3 regions of the Sphingobacterium sp. UBA1897 genome follow, and region 2 is predicted to be linked to each of the others. Evidence: riboswitches for the same ligand, from Rfam matches in the RefSeq annotation. Region 2 holds a riboswitch; each other region holds the start of a gene.
What was found. A riboswitch is a leader RNA that binds a small molecule or an ion and turns the genes downstream of it on or off. The one in region 2 is predicted to bind S-adenosylmethionine.

Region 1: linked by a shared signal. The riboswitch ahead of B4N43_RS21930 (O-acetylhomoserine aminocarboxypropyltransferase/cysteine synthase family protein) and the one ahead of metE (5-methyltetrahydropteroyltriglutamate--homocysteine S-methyltransferase) in region 2 are both predicted to bind S-adenosylmethionine.
Region 3: linked by a shared signal. The riboswitch ahead of metF (methylenetetrahydrofolate reductase [NAD(P)H]) and the one ahead of metE (5-methyltetrahydropteroyltriglutamate--homocysteine S-methyltransferase) in region 2 are both predicted to bind S-adenosylmethionine.

The regions. Positions count from the first base shown of each region.
Region 1 is NZ_DDGR01000031.1:281,177-287,832, forward strand. It holds gene B4N43_RS21925 (homoserine O-acetyltransferase family protein) at 1-467, opposite strand, end outside; gene B4N43_RS21930 (O-acetylhomoserine aminocarboxypropyltransferase/cysteine synthase family protein) at 500-1,810, opposite strand; SAM riboswitch class I at 2,066-2,178, opposite strand; gene B4N43_RS21935 (FUSC family protein) at 2,360-4,387, opposite strand; gene B4N43_RS21940 (TonB-dependent receptor) at 4,731-6,656, shown strand, end outside.
Region 2 is NZ_DDGR01000001.1:204,266-210,921, forward strand. It holds gene B4N43_RS00790 (hypothetical protein) at 1-100, shown strand, start outside; gene B4N43_RS00795 (helix-turn-helix domain-containing protein) at 132-722, opposite strand; gene B4N43_RS00800 (hypothetical protein) at 1,145-1,675, shown strand; gene metE (5-methyltetrahydropteroyltriglutamate--homocysteine S-methyltransferase) at 1,776-4,088, opposite strand; SAM riboswitch class I at 4,167-4,270, opposite strand; gene B4N43_RS00810 (response regulator transcription factor) at 4,457-5,146, opposite strand; gene B4N43_RS00815 (sensor histidine kinase) at 5,249-6,656, opposite strand, start outside.
Region 3 is NZ_DDGR01000018.1:367,996-374,651, forward strand. It holds gene B4N43_RS09825 (30S ribosomal protein S16) at 1-111, shown strand, start outside; gene rimM (ribosome maturation factor RimM) at 231-755, shown strand; gene B4N43_RS09835 (hypothetical protein) at 859-1,710, shown strand; SAM riboswitch class I at 1,929-2,031, shown strand; gene metF (methylenetetrahydrofolate reductase [NAD(P)H]) at 2,102-3,058, shown strand; gene B4N43_RS09845 (DUF2723 domain-containing protein) at 3,309-6,338, shown strand; gene B4N43_RS09850 (OmpW/AlkL family protein) at 6,485-6,656, opposite strand, start outside.

The DNA of each region.
Region 1 (6,656 bases), on a different contig from region 2:
ATTAGATGGTTGATGGCTATACTGTGTGATACGGCCCATTCCAATGCTTGTTGACCGCCCAATGAGCCCCCAATAAGGATCTCTATTTGTTTGATATCCAGGTGGTCTGCAAGAAATTGATGTGCGTTGATCAAATCTCTTACTGTAAATTCAGGAAAAGATAGGTAGTAAGGCTGTCCAGTAGCTGGGTTTACAGATAGCGGATTACTGCTATTATATGCTGATCCTATGACATTGGCGCAGATAATATAATAATCGTTTGAATCAAATAATTCACCTGTTCCAAAAAGACCTGACCACCAATCCAGTACATCTGCATTGGCCGTTAGTGCATGGCAAACCCAGATCACATTACTGCGATCAGCGTTGGGTTTGCCAAATGTTTCATAACTGATTTGTAAATCAGTAAGCTCTCTTCCATTTTCAAATACAAAAGGCTCCGGGTGCAGATAAATATGCTTACTCATTTTACGTTTAAGTTTAAGCCGAAAAAATCTGATTATTTAATTTTATCAAAAGCTTGTTGTAAATCAGCTTTGATGTCATCAATATGTTCTATTCCTACAGAAAGACGTAATAAACCTTTGAACACTCCAGCATTGGCTTGATCTTCATCACTCAATTGTTGGTGAGTAGTCGCTGCTGGATGGATAATCAATGACTTCGTATCACCGACGTTGGCCAGGTGACTGATCAATTCTAAGCTGTCGATAAAGCTATTGGCCTTTTGTGCTGCGTCACCTTTGAGCTGGAAAGAAAGCACTGCACCATAGCCATTTTTAAGGTATTTTTGTGCGTTAGCGAAGCTCGGAGAGCTTTTTAAGCCCGGATAGTTTACTTTTTCTACCTGTGGATGCGCCTCAAGCCATTTAGCTATCTCTAAAGTGTTGTCTACATGGCGTTGCACCCGCAAAGACAGGGTTTCAAGTCCTTGTAGTAATAAGAATGAATTGAAAGGGGAGAGTGCTGGTCCGAAATCCCGAAGCCCTTCCACACGTGCCCGAATGGCAAATTGAATATTTCCAAACGGTCCGCCTTCACCGAAAACTTCGGAAAAAACTAAGCCATGATAGCCTTCAGATGGTTCGGAAAATTGAGGGTATTTTCCATTGCCCCAATTGTAGTTTCCGCCGTCGACGATGACACCACCAATGCTTGTACCATGTCCACCGATCCATTTAGTAGCCGATTCAACCACCACATTCGCACCATACTCCAAAGGTTTAAATAAATATCCCCCAGCTCCAAAAGTATTATCGACGATTAACGGTAAGTCATATTTTTTTGCTACTGCAGCAATTTTCTCAAAGTCTGGAATATTGAAACTTGGGTTTCCAATTGTTTCAACATAGATGGCCTTTGTTTTATCATCAATGAGGGCTTCAATTTTATCTGCCTCGGCGTCCGTTGCAAATCGAGCTTCGATGCCCAGACGTTTAAAAGAAACTTTAAACTGGTTGAATGTACCGCCGTATAAGTTGGATCCGGCAACAAAATTGTCACCACTTTCCAAGATATTATTTAATGCAATAAACTGTGCCGCCTGGCCAGATGCGACAGCAACAGCCGCGACTCCACCTTCCAGTGCCGCAATACGTTGTTCGAAAACATCCGTGGTAGGATTCATAATCCGTGTATAAATATTGCCGAACTGCTTTAATGCAAATAAGTTTGCGCCGTGTTCGGCATTTTCAAATACAAAAGATGTTGTTTGATATATAGGAACTGCTCTAGATCCCGTAGTAGGGTCAGCGACTTGGCCAGCGTGAACCTGAAGAGTTTCGAATTTTAAATTTTTGTTTGAAGACATAATATATCAGATTTTAAGGGTTCAAAAAGAAATTGCTAAGTAAAAAGAGAAGCATACACACCTCCTTGAAGGGTCTGTTAAATCTTTATCCAAGAAAAAGGAAATGATTCTTAACAAGCGTGGAAGTGCATATGCATACGCATTCGCATCAATACAGTTGTATGATGGCTTACACTTTCGCTTATCGTGCGGCTCACTTGTGTTGAACCTGAATTTTTAATGGACTTCAGTAGTTTAATAATCATTGTCTTATGTTATTTATATGCTCCAAAACGATATTGTTTTGGACAGGAATTGGCACCTTTTCAAACAAATTGAAGGTTGCCAGTGGGTCATTGAGCCAGTCTCTCGCCACTTCTTTATAAATCAAGACCTACTGATTAAGGGAGGTGTTGATTAGAAATCTTCTTTCGAAGACGATACAAATATAAACTCTTTTTTTATTAAAGCAAAAGAAAAGCTGTTTTTTAGTTAAAGGAATTTTGAATAACATACCGATCGGATCGCATATTGTCCGATGAAACTTGATAAGTAACTGCCAATCGGGTATTACGATTTCTTTAAGTTGATCCGTTCTGCAATTTGATTTAAATCTGTTAAAAGAGGTTTAAGTGCATCAATTCTACTATGGATATCATACGTCAGGTGGTGATTCGTCTTTTTGTTTAACGATAGCGAAAGACCCACCAAATGGGAGTTGACCTGATAAGAGAGTGCCTGAAAATGGTGTATATGTGACCAATCCATCCATTTGTGTTCGGGTTCTTTTTTCATTTGATTGATAGCGTCTGAAAACAGGGCCATGGCAGTCTGCGCTTTTTTTCTAGCCAGTCGTATATCAAACGAACTTTGTCTCTCGTCCGACAGACGGTTATTGATGATCTGGAAATAATGTTCGTTGTAAAGGGATACTTCTTTTGCCAGCTGAACCATGCCTGTGCTCTGGCGTACGGGGATCAAGAAATAACCTGCTATAGCCAAGAATGCTCCAATGAGTGTGAAAAGTATTCGGCTGCCTAAAATGAGATTGATATTGCCTTCAAACAAATTGAGCGCAATTACAATTCCCAAGGTAATAAAGATGACACTGACCATATAATTAGATCGATTGAATAAAAAGAATCCGAAAAGACCTAATGCAGCTATGGTAAGAAGAGCCGGGAGAAAATGAATAGCAATTAAGCAGAATATGCCAACGATTATACCCGAGAATGTGCCTACAATACGCTCTATATTACGCTTTTTTGTCATTGAAAATGCTGGTCTGGCAACAATAGCGATCGTCAGTAAGATCCAATAGGTATATTTAAAATCTAAAAATAAAATACCGATCAATGCGCCTGTTCCAAAAAGAAGAGCCATCCGAACGGCAAATCGAAAAAGCGGGTTATTCAGATGGAGTTTACTTTTTAGATCAGCAAGATTGCGCAAAGGTCGATTGATAAATTGTTGGTACTCACTGCTGTCAATCTTATCCTGGATTTCCTGATTTTGATAAAAAGCCACCTGAATTCGGTTGAGCACTTCAATAATTGCTTCGATGTTGCTTATGATCGAACATAATATACTTTTTGCTTGACCGGCCTGCTCTTCTTGAATTTCTTTTAAATCCTGTAAGAGGGCATTAATTTTAAAGTTATTGTGATATAATTGATGTGCATACCGAAACCTCTTGTTAGGTTGTGAAAAGCTATCAATTTCTAAAGCTAATAATTTGATTGTTTGACGGATTAAAGGGAGGCTGCCCGTGTCTGCAAGGTTTTTGCGAATCGCATCATAATCGTGATCAAGTGCAATAATTAACTCATGGAGGTCAATTAACCCATAAACTTGACTGAGCCAATAATTGCTTTTATGCCACTGTTGGCTTATGATTTTTTTTTCTCGAAAAAGAAGCGACCTGATTTTTTCCTGCTGTTCGCTGATCTGGCCATGAATTTTGCCTACGCGACTGTACGTTATATTCAAAGGAATATCGGGATCGTAAGACTGGGATCGTATCAATAGAAATTGGGATAATCCATGAAAACCATTGGCCATCGCATGTTTTAGCGAGCGATAAGGTTGTATATAGGCCTGTAAAAGGCTAAAAAAGTAATATATAATGGATCCTGTTGTAATCTGTAAACTAACTGCAAGGGGGTGTTGCGGGGCCATTCCGATCACAAAACTCATGAGAATCAATGTCATGTTTCCAATTGCAGCATAACGAGCTCCAAAAATACCGTATAACGTACATATAAAACCGGCCGCCGCTAGCAATATAACCAAGGGCCAATGATACGGAAATACAATCGCTGTAAACAATGATGCAACGAAAAAGGTGGGAATACATACGAGAGCAGAAGAAAGTTTATCCTTTCTGTTTCCAGGAGGATCTGTGAGTGTTGTTAATAACGATCCGACACCGATTCCAATTGCCGTGCTCGCTTGCGCTCCCAATAAGTAGATCGCTAAACTTGGCAAGATGCTGATGGAAACATTACGTAATGCGTCTCCAGAATGCTCGCCATGCATAAATCGTATCATAAGGATATAAATACGGTAGAATCTTTTCTTCAATGATACAGTGCTCATTAATCAGTTTACTAATTTTCTGTGTAAAAATACAAATATTATGCTTAATATTTTTTGTATACAATTTATTTGTTTTGATTTTTGTTTATTTTTTGAATTTTTATTTTGATTCGATGTGCTTTTCTTGCGCTGTGCTTTTTGGAGATTCAAGATTAGCTGGGATGATTGTATCGGCTTTAGCATCGATCAGTGAGGGATATGGTTTACCGATGTTATTTGGTTGTCTACCGAGTGAATCGGACGATCTATCTATTTCTACTAGTCAACGTGTAATGAATACACGAGGTTTGTTGTCATTATTATGAAGTTGACTATCTAATCGATAGCCTAAAGAAATTACATTATGAAACCACAAAAAATTAAATTGCTCTTATTTTCTCTTATTTTATTCCTGTTTTCTATTGCCGGACCCGTTTCAGCACAGTCTGACGGCGGAAGATTACGTACAGTCGTTGTTGGACAAGACAACCAGCCTATTGTGGCTGCAAATATTTCACTATTTCGGAAGCCCAATGATATCTTGTTAAAAGGAACTTTATCCAACGAAAATGGAGAAATTGTGTTATCTGCGATTCCCGAGGGCAAGTATAGCCTACAGGTGTCCACGGTAGGGTATGCTGTTTATCGTTCTGCTGAAATGGTCGTAAGTACGGGAGATCTCAAGGTGCTGGATACGATTCGTTTACAAGTGGAAAGTAAAGTGTTGAGTGAGGCGCAGGTGATCGGTAAGAAGCCATTGATTGAAAGTCATCTCGATAAAGTTGTCCTCAATGTCGAAAACAGTATTTTGGCAACAGGGAATAATGCATTGGAGCTCCTGCAGAAGGTTCCAGGAGTAACTTTAGACAACAAAAAGATCAATCTACGTGGAAAAAGTAATGTGATTATCATGATTGATGGTAAGCCTACTTATCTTTCTGCTGATGAAGTATCGCGATTATTGGAAAATACGGCTTCCAATGCAATAGCGTCGATCGAAGTACTGACCAATCCACCCGCAAAATACGATGCCGCAGGGAATGCAGGAATTATTAATATTAAGACAAAGAAGAATACGCAATTTGGAAGTAATGTTAGTTTAAACCTCAATTTAGGGCAGGGTAAATATACAAAGGCGGATGGTGGCTTTTTAATAAACCATCGTAACAATTGGGTGAACTTATTTTCTTCCTATAACTACGCAAATGCCTTAGGATTTAATGATTTAGATATCGATAGGGCTGTAGATACCAAAACCGGGACGACTTTTTTTAATTCGGATTCTTATTCGAAATTCCGTTATCGAGGCCATAATTTCAAATTTGCGGCAGATTTTAACCTGGGGAAAGAGGAGGTCATTGGATTTGTGGTTAACGGTAACGTAAGTAATGGCCATTCAACACGCGAGGGAAGCAATCTGATCGCCTCTCAAAAAGGAAAGCTTGATTCGATTGTATTAGGAAGCAATTTGTCAGATTTTAAATACCATTACCTCACTTATAATCTTAACTATAAAAAGACATTTGATACCTTAGGGACTGAATTGACCGCTAATGGGGATTATTCATATTCGAAAAATAATGACAATAGCACTGTTGGAAACCGTTTTTTTGACGCAAATTGGGCGGAATTTAAATCACCGAATATTTTCCGGAATGATATGCTTTCTAAGACAAAAATATTAGTTTTTAAAACCGATTTTGCGCATCCTTTTAATAAAACGACGAAACTTGAGGCGGGCCTAAAATATAGCCGCGTAAAAACAGATAATAATTTGTTGTATGAAGATCAGGATCAGCAAGGCGAGTTTGTGCAAAATAATGGTCAAAGTAATCAGTTTTTGTATAATGAAAATATAGCTGCAGCTTATTTCAGCCTAAATAAATCGTTCGGAAAGTTTTCGGTACAAACTGGACTACGTGTTGAAAATACGAGCTCCCTGGGAAATTCAGTTACGCTAGGGCAACAAACAAAACGGACCTATACCGATTTTTTCCCATCAATATTTGTACAGCAACAGATTAATGATAATCACAAGCTTGGTGCGAGTTATAGCAGGCGTATTGACCGCCCTGATTATGGGTCATTGAATCCCTTTGTGTATTATTTGGATCAATACACGTATCAGTATGGCAACCCTTATTTAAATCCACAATATACTAATTCGTATGAAGTAAATTATACTTTTAAAGATCGCTATTTATTGAGTTTGGGCTACAAGAGGACCAACGATGCCATCACCCAGGTCATAGAAAGCAATTCGGAGACCAAAGCTATTGCACAGACAGAC
Region 2 (6,656 bases):
TTCCAATAACAAGGGACAGACCTATAACTTTATTTATGAAACAGGCTATCTGTTGCTGGAGAATGATTGGGTATTGATCGTTCAAAAGAAACCGCTATGATTTTGAACGCAACAAATTCATTTGTATTGGTTTAGTTTGCAGCACTGAACTTGGCCTTCCTTATTGTGATATAATTAAAAATAGTGAAGGTTAGAATCAATATGTAGTAGCATACTGGGATGAGTAAAAAATAGGCGCTATTGAATATATCGCTTAAAAAAGACGGTAGTGAAATCTTAAAAAAATCTGCAATAATAATATAGCCTATGAAACTTCCGAGAAAAAATAGTCCAACAGCATGTATTACAATTATTTTTTTTAGGTGCTTACTGTAAAAGGCGTCTTTATTTTGCTTCGTATAGCCCATAATCGCTGGGACCAATAATCCTAATAATGGATTGACCAGAAAGGTGAGCGATGCTAAATATAGCGCTTTAATACTTCCTGTTTGATTGTTGTCGATACTGATTTGATTTACATTTGGCATAATGAGTTGTTCTAAAGGTATTTCTAAGATTTGACTGATCTGTTTGAGACTAAATCCACTGATTTCTTCAGTGCCTTTTTCGATGCGTTGCACTGTTCTTAGCGATACACCCGCCTGATCGGCGAGTTCCTGCTGCGTTAGTCCCTTACGTTTTCTTGATAGTTTGATTAATTGATTAGCTGATTGACTTTCCATAGTCCAAAGATGGGGAAATAGTCATTGAATTTCAGCAAAATTGATGCGACAATAATATGCCAATATCGTGCTGTGAGATATAACAGATTAATAATCAAAAGTTTTTGGGAATGTGGTAAATATTTTGAATCTTTGCAATTTAACAGAGTAATTAATAAAAACGGAAGAATATGTTTGCAATATTAGAAAATCCCGCTTCGTCCACAGAGAAGATTCTCGGGAATATTCTTCGGAATACGGCCCTTTCCTAATCTTCTTTTTTAATACGTTAAGTAACCTACGTTGATATTGGCTAAAAATTGGCTCTCTAAATGGTGGCCCACTGTTCCAATATGCTTAGCTTATTATGGAGTTTTAGAAATCCAGTTACTTTCAAGATGATTGTGAAAGCTGGATATGAATGTTATGTTTTAGAAAATTTTATGAATTCAGTAAATAAATATGTCCTTCAGGCACTGGATAACTATCCAATGTATTTGGAGGAGACCATGGAATCCTTATCCTATGCGCTGTCTTATGATGAGTCCAATACAATGGCGCTGTGTTTGATGGGAAGAGTTCATGCCGAACAGCTATTGGACTATGAGCAGGCAAAAAGGTATTTCCAGGAAGCTTTGGTGCATAATGTGCAGGCACTGGAGGTATATCCTTATTTCATTCAGACACTGATCGATATGGGGGAGTATGAAGCTGCAAAAAAGACGATTAAATTTGCTTTGACACTTCCGGCGATGCCCTTGGCAGGGATATGGATCAAGAAAGCACTTTTATTTGAAAAATTGAGAAAATATAAAAAGGCATTGAAGGCGTTAAAGATGGCACAACTTGAGAATGTTGATCTTGATTTTTCGTCAAGCCTGAAGTCGATTGAAGATCGGATTAAGGGGAAACAGGAAATTAAGAACGGGAAAGAAAAGGAAAACAAGAAAGAAAAGAAGAACACCCGAAAATAGTCTTACATTATCCGGATGACGGTTTTTGTTTCGAACCAAGGTCCAATAAAGAAGCCCTAGATGAAATTTCATCTAGGGCTTTATCAAAATAGTTTAAGAATTATTCTGCTCTTAAGATTTTCGCAGCCTCAACCATCGACTCTAAAGCCGCTTTGGTTTCTGGCCAAGCACGAGTTTTTAAACCACAGTCAGGGTTAACCCAAAGTTGTTCTGCTGGAACTACTGCTTTTGCTTTACGCAATAGATCTACCATCTCATCTTTGCTTGGAACACGTGGTGAGTGAATGTCATAAACACCTGGACCAATATCGTTTGGATATTTGAAATCACCGGCGAAAGCATTCAACAATTTCATTTGAGAGCGTGAAGTCTCAATCGTGATGACGTCAGCATCCATTGCAGCGATGTCTTCGATTACATTATTGAACTCAGAGTAACACATGTGTGTGTGAATCTGTGTATCGTCCTCTACATTTGATGAAGAAACACGGAAAGCACGTACTGCCCAGTTCAAGTAATCTTTTTGATCAGCTTTACGTAGCGGCAATCCTTCGCGGATTGCTGGTTCATCGATTTGTATGATTTTGATACCTGCTTTTTCCAGCGCTTGTACTTCATCCAAGATCGCCAATGCAATTTGGTAAGTCGTTGTTGAACGCGGTTGATCATTACGTACAAAAGACCATTGTAAGATGGTAACCGGACCAGTCAACATACCTTTAACCGGACGGTTAGTCAATGATTGAGCGTATGAAGACCAACGGACAGTCATATCTTCAGGACGGTATACATCACCATAGATAATCGGAGGTTTTACACAACGTGAACCGTAAGATTGTACCCAGCCGTTTTGTGTGAAAGCGTAACCAGCCAATTGTTCACCGAAGTATTCAACCATGTCGTTACGTTCGAATTCGCCATGTACTAATACGTCGATATCCAATTGCTCTTGAAGACGGATTGTGTTTTCAGTTTCTTCTGCGATTGCTTTATCGTACTCTGCCTGCGTGATAGCACCTTTTTTCAGGTCTGCTCTCCATTTACGAACATCTTTCGTTTGCGGGAATGAACCAATAGTTGTGGTAGGGAATGCCGGCAAGTTGAACTTCGCTTGTTGCGCTGCTTTACGGTCAGCAAATGCTGAAGTACGTTTCGCATCGTCATCAGTGATATTGCTTGTACGTGTTTTAACCTCTGGTTTGTGGATCAGTGGAGAAGTGCGACGGCTTTCAGCGGCAGCTTTGTTCGCTTCGAAGCGTTTTGCTGTTTCAGCATCAACTTCACCTTCTGCTAATACGGCTAAGTCTTTTACCTCAGCTAATTTTTGTTTAGCAAATGCTAACCAGTTTTTTACTTCAGCTGGTAGCGATTGCTCATTGTGTTCATTGTCTAAGTCGAAAGGAACGTGCAACAATGATGAAGAAGGAGCTACCCATACACGGTCTTTTCCTAATGCATCAACAGCTTGTTTGATTTTAACCAATGATTTTTCGTAATCATTTTTCCAGATGTTACGGCCTTCAACAATACCCAAAGATAATGTTAATGAAGCAGGAACTTTAGCTAGTACCGTATCCAATTGGTTTTCACCGCGTACCAAATCCAAATGTAAAGCATGGATAGGTAAGTTAACTGCGATATCTTCGTTGTCTTTTAAAGCTTCGAAGTAAGTCGTCGCGATTAATTTGATATTTTTTGCTGCTGCAGCTAATTTTTCGAAAGTAGGTTGATATAAAGCTTTTACTTTAGCATCTAAATCCAATGCTAAGAAAGGCTCGTCAATCTGGACATATTGCGCACCGGCCTCAGCTAGTTTAGCTAATATTTGCTCATATACTGGAACAAGTTTATCCAATAAATCGATGCGGTCAAAGCCAGCTTCTTTTTCTTTACCGATCAAAAGGTAAGTGATAGGACCTAATAGAACTGGTTTAGTATCGATGCCCAATGATTTTGCTTCGTTATATTCATTTAAGAATTTTTCGGACGTCAATTTGAATTCTTGATCTTTTGTGAATTCTGGCACCATATAGTGGTAGTTGGTATCCAACCACTTGGTCATTTCCATTGCAGTCACGTCGATTCCTTCTTGTTGGAAACCACGCGCCATGGCAAAATATAGATCTAAGCTGTAATTGTTGTCTACTTTATTCAATAAAGAATGGTAACGAGCAGGAATTGCACCAACAGTAAGGGTTAAATCCAATACTTGATCGTAAAAAGAGAAATCATTGGAAGGGATCAAATCTATTCCAGCATCTTTTTGTGTTTTCCAATTGCCTTCACGAATTTTTTTTGCTGTGTCCAATAATTCCTCAACAGAAGATTTTTTAGCCCAATAGGCCTCATTGGCTTTTTTCAATTCGCGGAACGCGCCCACACGAGGGTAACCTAAATTGTTAGTCAATAACATAATGAATGTTTTTAATATTTCTTTTTCAACTATATTTCTTGCTAGAGAGAGAAGGACACACTAGAATTCGGTGACTTCGGCTTATCATTCCCATATCAAGTAGGGTAGAATTTAGCACCTTGTCAAGGGACAGGTTGCTAAGGCTTCATCGGGTCTATTCCCTCTGCCTTTCTCTATAAGCGACGCTAAGTTAGAACATTTCTTTTTGAAATGCAAATTTTTTATAAAAGTGCGTCAATTTTTTATATTCTACTAAGGATAAAATTGTTTTGTTCTTTTCTTTTCATCCGTGATTTAGTGTATGTCATGTTTCAATACGCTGTGTAGCATAAAAAATGGGGAATGACTGTTTCTCATTCCCCATTCTTTTAGCTCACCAAAAGTTTGTAACCTTTTCCGTGCACATTGACAATTTCAACTTTACTATCTTCTTTTAGATATTTACGAAGTTTACTGAGAAATACATCCATACTTCTACCCGTAAAGTAGTTGTCATCATGCCATATTTTTAATAAAGCTTCTTCCCGGGTCAGCACATCATTTTTCTTTAAACAAAGCAAGCGCAGTAGTTCCGCTTCTTTAGTGGATAGTTTTTGCATCTGTCCTTTGTAAGAAATTTGCTGACTTGTATAATCAAAGAAATAATCGCCAATTTCAAATTTATCAGCAACCACTTCCTCTTCTTTGTCTCGAACACTGCGCTTCAGCAAAGCATTGATGCGGAGCAATAATTCCTCCACTCGAAAAGGCTTTGTGATATAATCATCTCCCCCTAATTCAAAGGCTTCGGTTTTATCTTCCATCATCCCCTTTGCTGTGGCAAAGATAATAGGAACAGTATTGTTTGTTTTTCTGATTTCACGTCCAACTGTAAATCCGTCCTTTTTTGGCATCATGACATCGAAAATACAGAGGTCGTAGTTATTTTTTTTGAATTGAGAAATCGCTTCATCTCCATCCGTGCATAATGTGACGTCAAATTTTCCCTTTAATTCGAGATAGTCTTTTAAAAGATCCCCCAAATTAGGATCATCTTCTGCTAATAATATCTTTTGCATAATGATTATATTAATTTTCACCAATGTCCCTTGATACTGATAAATCAGTTTTCCTCAACCTTTGAAATTTTTTAAAGAGGAAATATACAAAAAAGGAACGTTTTATTTTTTAATAGGCAAAATTACTTCAAAGGTCGTGCCCTTATCTTTTTCACTTTTAACTGTAATTTTTCCGTTCAGCCTTCTCAGGATGTCCTGGACATAACTTAAGCCAAGACCAAATCCTTTGACATTATGAACATTTCCAGTTGGAATACGGTAGAACTGGTCGAAAATCTTTTGCAGGTGATCTCGGCTCATCCCAATGCCGTTGTCGGCAATGGTGACGACAACGGTATCGCCAACATTTTTTGAATTGATGTTGACATGTAAATCTCCTTTGCTGTACTTGATGGCATTATCCAATAAATTGTAAAATACATTCGAAAAATGCAGTTCGTCACCAACAACAACATCTTTCGCCGCCGCTAGATCTATGGAAAATTTTCCGCCGATATTTTGCATCCTTAACTGCATACTGTCGGTAACTGCTGAAACAAGATCATTAATATGCACATCCACCTGGTCTAACTTTAATGTTTCCTTTTCCAATCGGGCTAGGTCAAGCACACGTTCAATATGATTTCCTAGCCTAACATTCTCATCGTAGATGATATTAGCCAATTTCTGAACGCGTTTATGGTCGGCATTGATGTCTGGATCTTTAAGTGACTCACTGGCAATCATAATTGTTGCAACAGGTGTTTTAAACTCATGCGTCATGTTGTTGATGAAATCTGTCTTCATTTCCGAAACTTTCTTTTGTCTGAAGATGATAATCAGCGTATAAGCAAAACAACCCACCAACAAGAAAAGTAGTGCCAGCATAGGTAGTAACAGATAGCCCATATTATCTGCGATTATCGCCTTTTTATTGGGGAAATAGATTGTTAATTTCCCTGGTGCGGCACCGATATCACCTTTAAAAAGTGCGGTCGAGTATTTTGTTGTATTTGTCGGGTTGTTTAAAGCGGCTTCGTTTAAAATATTATTTAGTAATATATTGTTTGTACTCCATATTTCAATATTAAAAGGAGCTTTAATGTCGCGTTGAGCCAACTCTTCTTTGATAAGTTCTTGGACGATGATAACATTCAATCGATCTTTTAACGGACGTTTAGCCAGCTCCATTCCAATAGCAACATCTTCGATGTAGTCTGCTTTTTTGCCTCCCAGCATCGCAACGGAATCGTATACATTAAAACCACTCCAAGCGTTTTTTCTGTTGAGGATATCCAATCTTTTTTCCAAATCAGAAATTGTTTTTGCAAGTTTCGCATTCTCTCTCGGTGGTAATGTGGCTACCCTGAATTTTGTCTGTTGATTCACCAGTGGGTCCATTAAGGGGATAACAAACCGTGTGCTATCGTCTTTTCCACTAATCTGATCATCTACCTTTGATGCGTTTAACATGATAAAAGCTTGCACCAGATTATCGTCGGTAAGCTCATTTGAAACAGAAAATTTGATA
Region 3 (6,656 bases), on a different contig from region 2:
AAGAAAAAAGAAGAAAAAGCTGCTGCTGTAGCTGCTAAAAATGCTCCTGTAGCGGAAGAAACTGCTGCTGAAGAGACTGAAGCTCCTGCATCAGAAGAAACTGAAGGTTAATTCTTTCATAAAGTATTCGAGAAAGCCGACTCAATCTTGAGCCGGCTTTTTTTGAAACAGCCAATAGGCTAATGGTTTGCCAAATCATGTCTCACAGCTAATCGCTAAATACGAAATATATGACTATTGATCAAAGCTTTTACATCGGTTACATCAGTAAAACAAGAGGTCTTAAAGGAGAAGTACAACTATTTTTTGAATTCGAGGAATACGAGAGTTTGAATATCGATGTTGTCTTTGTGGAAGTGAACAAAAAACTTGTTCCTTATTTTGTTGATACCATTAAATTTCAAAAAAATAGTACAGCGTATGTGACATTTGAGGATGTGGATCATATCGATAAGGCTCAAGTACTTGTACGTAAAAAGCTATATCTTTCCAATGATAAGATGCCCGAGCGCGATCCAGATGATTTTAGATATACTGATTTAATCGGTTTTTTAGTGATTGATGAAAACCATGGTGAATTGGGGCAAATAACAGATGTTCAGGAATTTCCACAGCAATTTGTCGCTTCGGTAAATATGGACGGTAAAGAACTGATGTTCCCATTGTCCGATGATTTAATCTTAGGAATCGATGGCGAAGAGGAGATCATTGAAGTTGAATTGCCAGAGGGCTTGGTGGATCTTTATAAAGAATAAGCATATCCCCAAGCTTATTCAAATAAATAGCGGTATACGAACTATTGCAGTAATTTCTTATCTTGGTCTGTATATTATTACTGGCCATAATTATTGATTTATTTTGAAACCGTTATTACTGCTGCTATTCCTATTCTCGTTGTCTTCTTGTGCTTTCTTTGGGAAGAAAAAGGACTTTCCTGAAGGCAATTACCAAATGATATTGGGCTATTCAAATGAGGAGTATCATAAAGTAAAAAGAGAATCACCCCAAAATGTGGAGGCAGATGTCTATGGTAATGACCCTACGATATACCGGTCCTTTCTCTCCCTCCATGATAAAGATAAATTTGTCATGGCGATCGATGATATCCTACTCTTCGGTAAGTATAGATTCGACGGCGATCGATTAGAATTGACCGATGAGAAAAAGGGTAGTCTCGCTTTGGATATTGTTAAGGTAAAAAACGATTTTGTTCAGCTGAGAGGTGATTTTTCACAGTTTAGCTCAGCACGTGTCCCCACAAGTGAAAAACTTTATATCAACTTTGCGTTAGATAAAACCCCTATCCGGGAGACCCCGAGCAAATTTGATAGCCAAGTGAATCTATGGCGAAATGCCCCTGTAAAATCAGAAAGTGAAATGGAGATAAAAGCCAGGGCATTGAATTTTGTAGATTATTCTATCGCTTATTTCCAGCACATATCAAGTTCAGGTACACATCACGATTATCGAATGGACGGTGTTGAATCACCCATTATTTATGCTGAGAATGGCATTGTGCTCAAGGCATGGGCAGATGTTCCCGATTCTTGGAAAGAGTTATTTTACAACGAAAAAAATGCATTAATCGCCTACAAATATTTATTTGATGGTTTTAAATATGGATCGAAAGAGGAGTACCATGTTACGGGACTCTTACTGATTACATTTTATCTCAAAAATCTACGGAATTCCCTAGCAACGAATCTTTAGCCGATCCTGTTGTGACGTAGTCAGTCTCTTCGTTGTCGATGATCCTCGATCGTTAATTTTATCTGTTTTTTTAAGTCTTTTACTTTTTGGGGAGCGTAAATTCCTATTATTGCCTGGGAATAAACCTGAAGCCGTATTTATTACAGTCTTTTTGTCGCTATTTTTGCCTTTTCGAAAAAATATTTTTGTCGTTTGATTTTTTAAAACGATATTAGCAACGCTTATAGAGAAAGGCCGAGGGACTAGACCCGTTGAAGCCTTAGCAACCTGTATTGTTCAAGGTGCTAAATTCTACCCTACTCCATGTGGGAAAGATAAGTTACATGTAGATAAACGATTCCTCGACGTGTGCGTTTCGATGTAAGCCAACCAAACTAAAAACAGTTTTTTAATGAAGATTATCGATCATATCCAGAATGCCAAAGGAAAAACATTGTTTTCTTTTGAGCTATTGCCACCGGCGAAAGGGCAGGGCATCCAAAGTATTTTTAAAACCATGGATGAACTGATGGAGTTTAAACCTCCGTTTATCGACGTAACCTACCATCGGGAAGATTATATCTATAAAGAGCATGCGAGTGGATTACTGGAACGCGTTTCCTATCGTAAACGTCCTGGAACAGTGGCGATATGTGCTGCAATCATGAATAAATATAAAGTAGATGCGGTGCCCCATTTGATATGTGGTGGTTTTACAAAAGAGGAAACTGAAAATGCATTGATCGATTTGAACTTTCTGGGGATAGATAACGTCTTGGTATTACGGGGCGATGCACGTAAGGGCGATGCCGATTTTATACCGACCGATGGTGGACATGCCTTTGCAACAGACCTACTGGAACAGGTAACTGATATGAATAAAGGAAAGTATCTGCATGAAGACATTATCACATCGGAAAAGACTGATTTTTGCATCGGTGTAGCGGGTTATCCCGAAAAGCATTTTGAATCGCCAAATTTCAATACTGATTTTAAATACCTGAAACAAAAAGTCGATATGGGAGCAGAGTTTATTGTGACTCAGATGTTCTTTAATGTTGAAAAATACAAGGAGTTTGTAACAAAATGTAGGGACAATGGAATCCATGTGCCTATTATTCCAGGATTGAAACCACTGACAACGAAAAAACAGTTGGTTACCCTACCAAGGATATTTCATTTAGATATTCCGGAGGAACTGAGCGATGCTGTTTCAGCATGTAAAACGAATGCCGACGTTAGACAAGTAGGTGAAGAGTGGTTGGTGCAACAATGTCAGGAGCTGATTAAATTTGGCGCTCCGGTATTACATTTCTATACGATGAGTAATCCTGGTCCAACAAAGAAGATTGTTGAAAAACTAGCCTAACTCATAAAAATAATACGAAAAGGGAGCGCATAAGCTCTCTTTTTTTTTGGGGTAGTATTCGTTGTGAAAGCTTATAATAAGTTCAGAATTTCGATCGTGTGGTTTTAGGTCGATCTCTATATTCAGGGTTTAATAGCCTGTTTATAGTCAGATACTTGTGTTAAATAGTGTTAATTAACTTATTGGAGTCAGGATAACTTTTTAACTTAAAGTGCTAAAAAGGATTTTAACAATAGACCAAATTGACCTTATGACGTACACTAGATTAAATTCTCTACTCGGCTTTGCTTGCGGACTAATTGCTACATGTGTATATATCGCCACCGTTGAAAAGACGGTAAGCTGGTGGGATTGTGGTGAATTTATTGCCTGTGCCTACAAGCTGGAAGTGGCACACCAACCGGGAGCACCATTATTTCTTCTTATTCAGAATATATTTTCCAACCTGGCTTTGGGTAATGCAGGTAAAATCGCCTATTGGATGAATATTGGATCCGCAATCTGCAGTGGGCTTACTGTTACATTTTTATTCTGGACAATAACAGCAATTGCCAAAAAGATACTCAACAGGCAAGAGAAAGTTCAATTATCGAATTATTTCCAAATTTTTGCTGCGGGCTTAGTTGGTGCAATGGCTTTCTGCTTCAGTGATTCATTTTGGTATTCGGCTGTTGAATCCGAGGTATATGCGATGTCTTCATTGTGTACTGCGATTGTTTTTTGGGCAATTTTAAAGTGGGAAGTCCGTGCAGATGAGGAAGGTAGCGATCGTTGGCTGGTTTTTATTGCTTTTGTTATGGGCCTTTCGATCGGAGTGCACCTATTAAATCTGTTGGCAATTCCGGCTATAGCGATGGTTGTCTATTTCAGAAGAGCAGGACAGGTTAATGCGAAAGGTACAATAAAAGCTTTCTTGGTAGGAGTGCTGATCTTGGGGGCTGTTTTGTGGGGAATTATTCAATGGTTGGTCGTTCTCGCAGCTAAGGTAGACCTCTTATTTGTAAATTCATTAGGTTTAGCCTTTGGCTCAGGTATCTTCTTCTTTTGTCTGCTGTTGGGGTGCTTCCTCATTTATGGGCTATATTATTCTTATAAAAAGCGGCAATACACACTGCATACCGGGTTACTGGTCTTTTGTTTTATTCTATTTGGTTATAGCTCCTATACTATGGTTTTAATCCGTGGAAAAGCCAATCCGTCGTTAAACAATAATGCGCCGGACAATGTGTTTTCTTTTTTGGGTTATCTGAGCCGGGAGCAATATATCCGGGAACCTTTACTCAAAGGACCCAATTATGATTCACAAGTCGTTGGTGTAGAGAGTAAAACCGGTTATCGCAAAGATGAATCAGGGTATATTCCTTTTAGTCAGGTCGATAAGTATACGTTTGATAAGGAAACTTTCTTTCCCCGCATATATAGTCAAGATGGAGCCCATCAGGCTTATTATAGGAGTTACCTCAATTTGAAGGAGGGGCAGCAGCCACAGTTCTCGGATAATTTTAAGTTCTTTTTTAATTTTCAACTGGGTGATATGTACACCCGATATTTCTTGTGGAATTTTGTCGGTAGACAGAATGACAGGCAGGGGTATGGGACCTATAGTGACGGCAACTGGTTGTCGGGGATTAAACCATTGGATAATTGGCGTTTGGGAGGGCAAGATAAAATATCCCAATCACAGGAGCATGACCCGAGCCGGAATACCTATTTTTTCCTTCCATTGCTACTGGGAATAGCCGGAGCGATCTGGTTGTATCGAAACAATAAACCTTATACCTTGGTCTTGACCTTACTTTTTGTGTTTACGGGAATAGCGATCGTTGTTTATCTCAACCAAACTCCTATGCAACCTCGGGAACGAGATTATGCTTACGTAGGATCTTTTTATGCGTTTGCGATCTGGATCGGACTGGGAGCAATAGCATTTGTTCGGTTTCTCAATCGTTTTGTACAAACACGGTATGCGTTAGCGACAGGTATTTCTTTCGCTTTATTGGGCGGTCCCATTATTTTGGCCCATCAAAATTGGGATGATCATAATCGTTCTGAAAAATCGCTGGCAAGGGATATGGCACGTAATTATTTAGAATCCTGCGCTCCAAATGCTATTCTATTTACCTATGGAGATCATGATACATTTCCTGTATGGTATTTGCAAGAAGTGGAAGGAGTACGCCCGGATGTTCGGGTTGTGGTATTAAGTTATCTGACTGGCGATTGGTATATGCAGCAGGCGAAGCAGCCGACGTATCAAGCGGCAGGTCTTCCCGTGACGATCCCAGCTGAAAAGACAAAAAAAGGCGTTCGTGATTATATCCCTTTTGTGGATAGACAGCTTGATAATGCGGTGGATATACAGCAATTATTGCAGTTTGTCACATCGGATGATCCGGAGTATAAAGTTCAGCTGAATTCAGGTGATATGGAAAACTATTTCCCTTCCAAGAAAGTCCAATTGCGCGTTGATAAAGAGGAGGTGGTTAAGAAAAATGCGGTTCCGGCTTATTTTCAGGATGCTATTGTTTCTGCAATGGAATGGGAAATTCCGAATGATCATCTGACCAGGGCGGATTTAACCCTGTTATCGGTGCTTGAAAATAACCATTGGGACAGACCGATATATTTTTCGAACATGTTGCCAAGTGACATTAAATTGGGCCTGGATAAATACCTGGTCAATGAGGGCTTTACTTCCCGATTGATGCCTGTCGCTGCTACAGATCAGTCGACAGGAAAACGAAATGAGCAGGCCGGGCTAGTTAACATGGAAGCATTATATAACAATATTATGCATACATATCAGTGGGGCAATGTTAAAAATGCACAGTATTTGGATACCGATTCGTTTCGCTTTACAAGTATGTACGCTCGTGATATATTTGGAAAAGCCGCCCGGATGCTCTTGGCCAATGGTCAGGTCAAACAAGCTGGGGAAGTAGCGAAAAAAGCATACGATCAATTACCCGATCGCGTATATGCGATGTCGGATGCCATCAATTATGCCGATATTATCGATAGTCTATATCGTACGGGACAACCTCAGCTAGCCAACAGGATGATGGACCGAAACCTTGATTATGTTGCTGAAAATATGGAGTATCTACATCAGTTGGTGTCGGATAAGAAAAACCTGAGCTTCGAGTGGAATGATATTCAGACCGGTTTGGACTCGGTGGACCGGTACAAGGCTATTTTATTGGAAGCAAAAGATACCAAGCGACTGGCACGTGTTGAGCGCTTGAGACAGCAATATCAAAATTGGTACGGAGTAGAATAATTTTGATGACATACTGAACCAAATTTAGGCAGTCTGCCTAAACGGCAAATTGACTGCTATACTTGAGGTAAAAAAAACAGATGAGGCCTCTTCTAAAATATTGGAAGAGGCCTCGATACATATAGGATAGGGAATGAGCCAAATGATTAGAATTTCATGCCGACGCCAAAGCCGAGCAGGAAGGGATTGATGTCAACTTTTGCCGGTATGGATAAGTTAGGTGCAAGATTTGATGCATCAACATTGACATCTGTTTTTAAAAGAATATACTTCGCATCCAAATTCACGAAATATTTTTCAGATAGCTTAAAATCAATT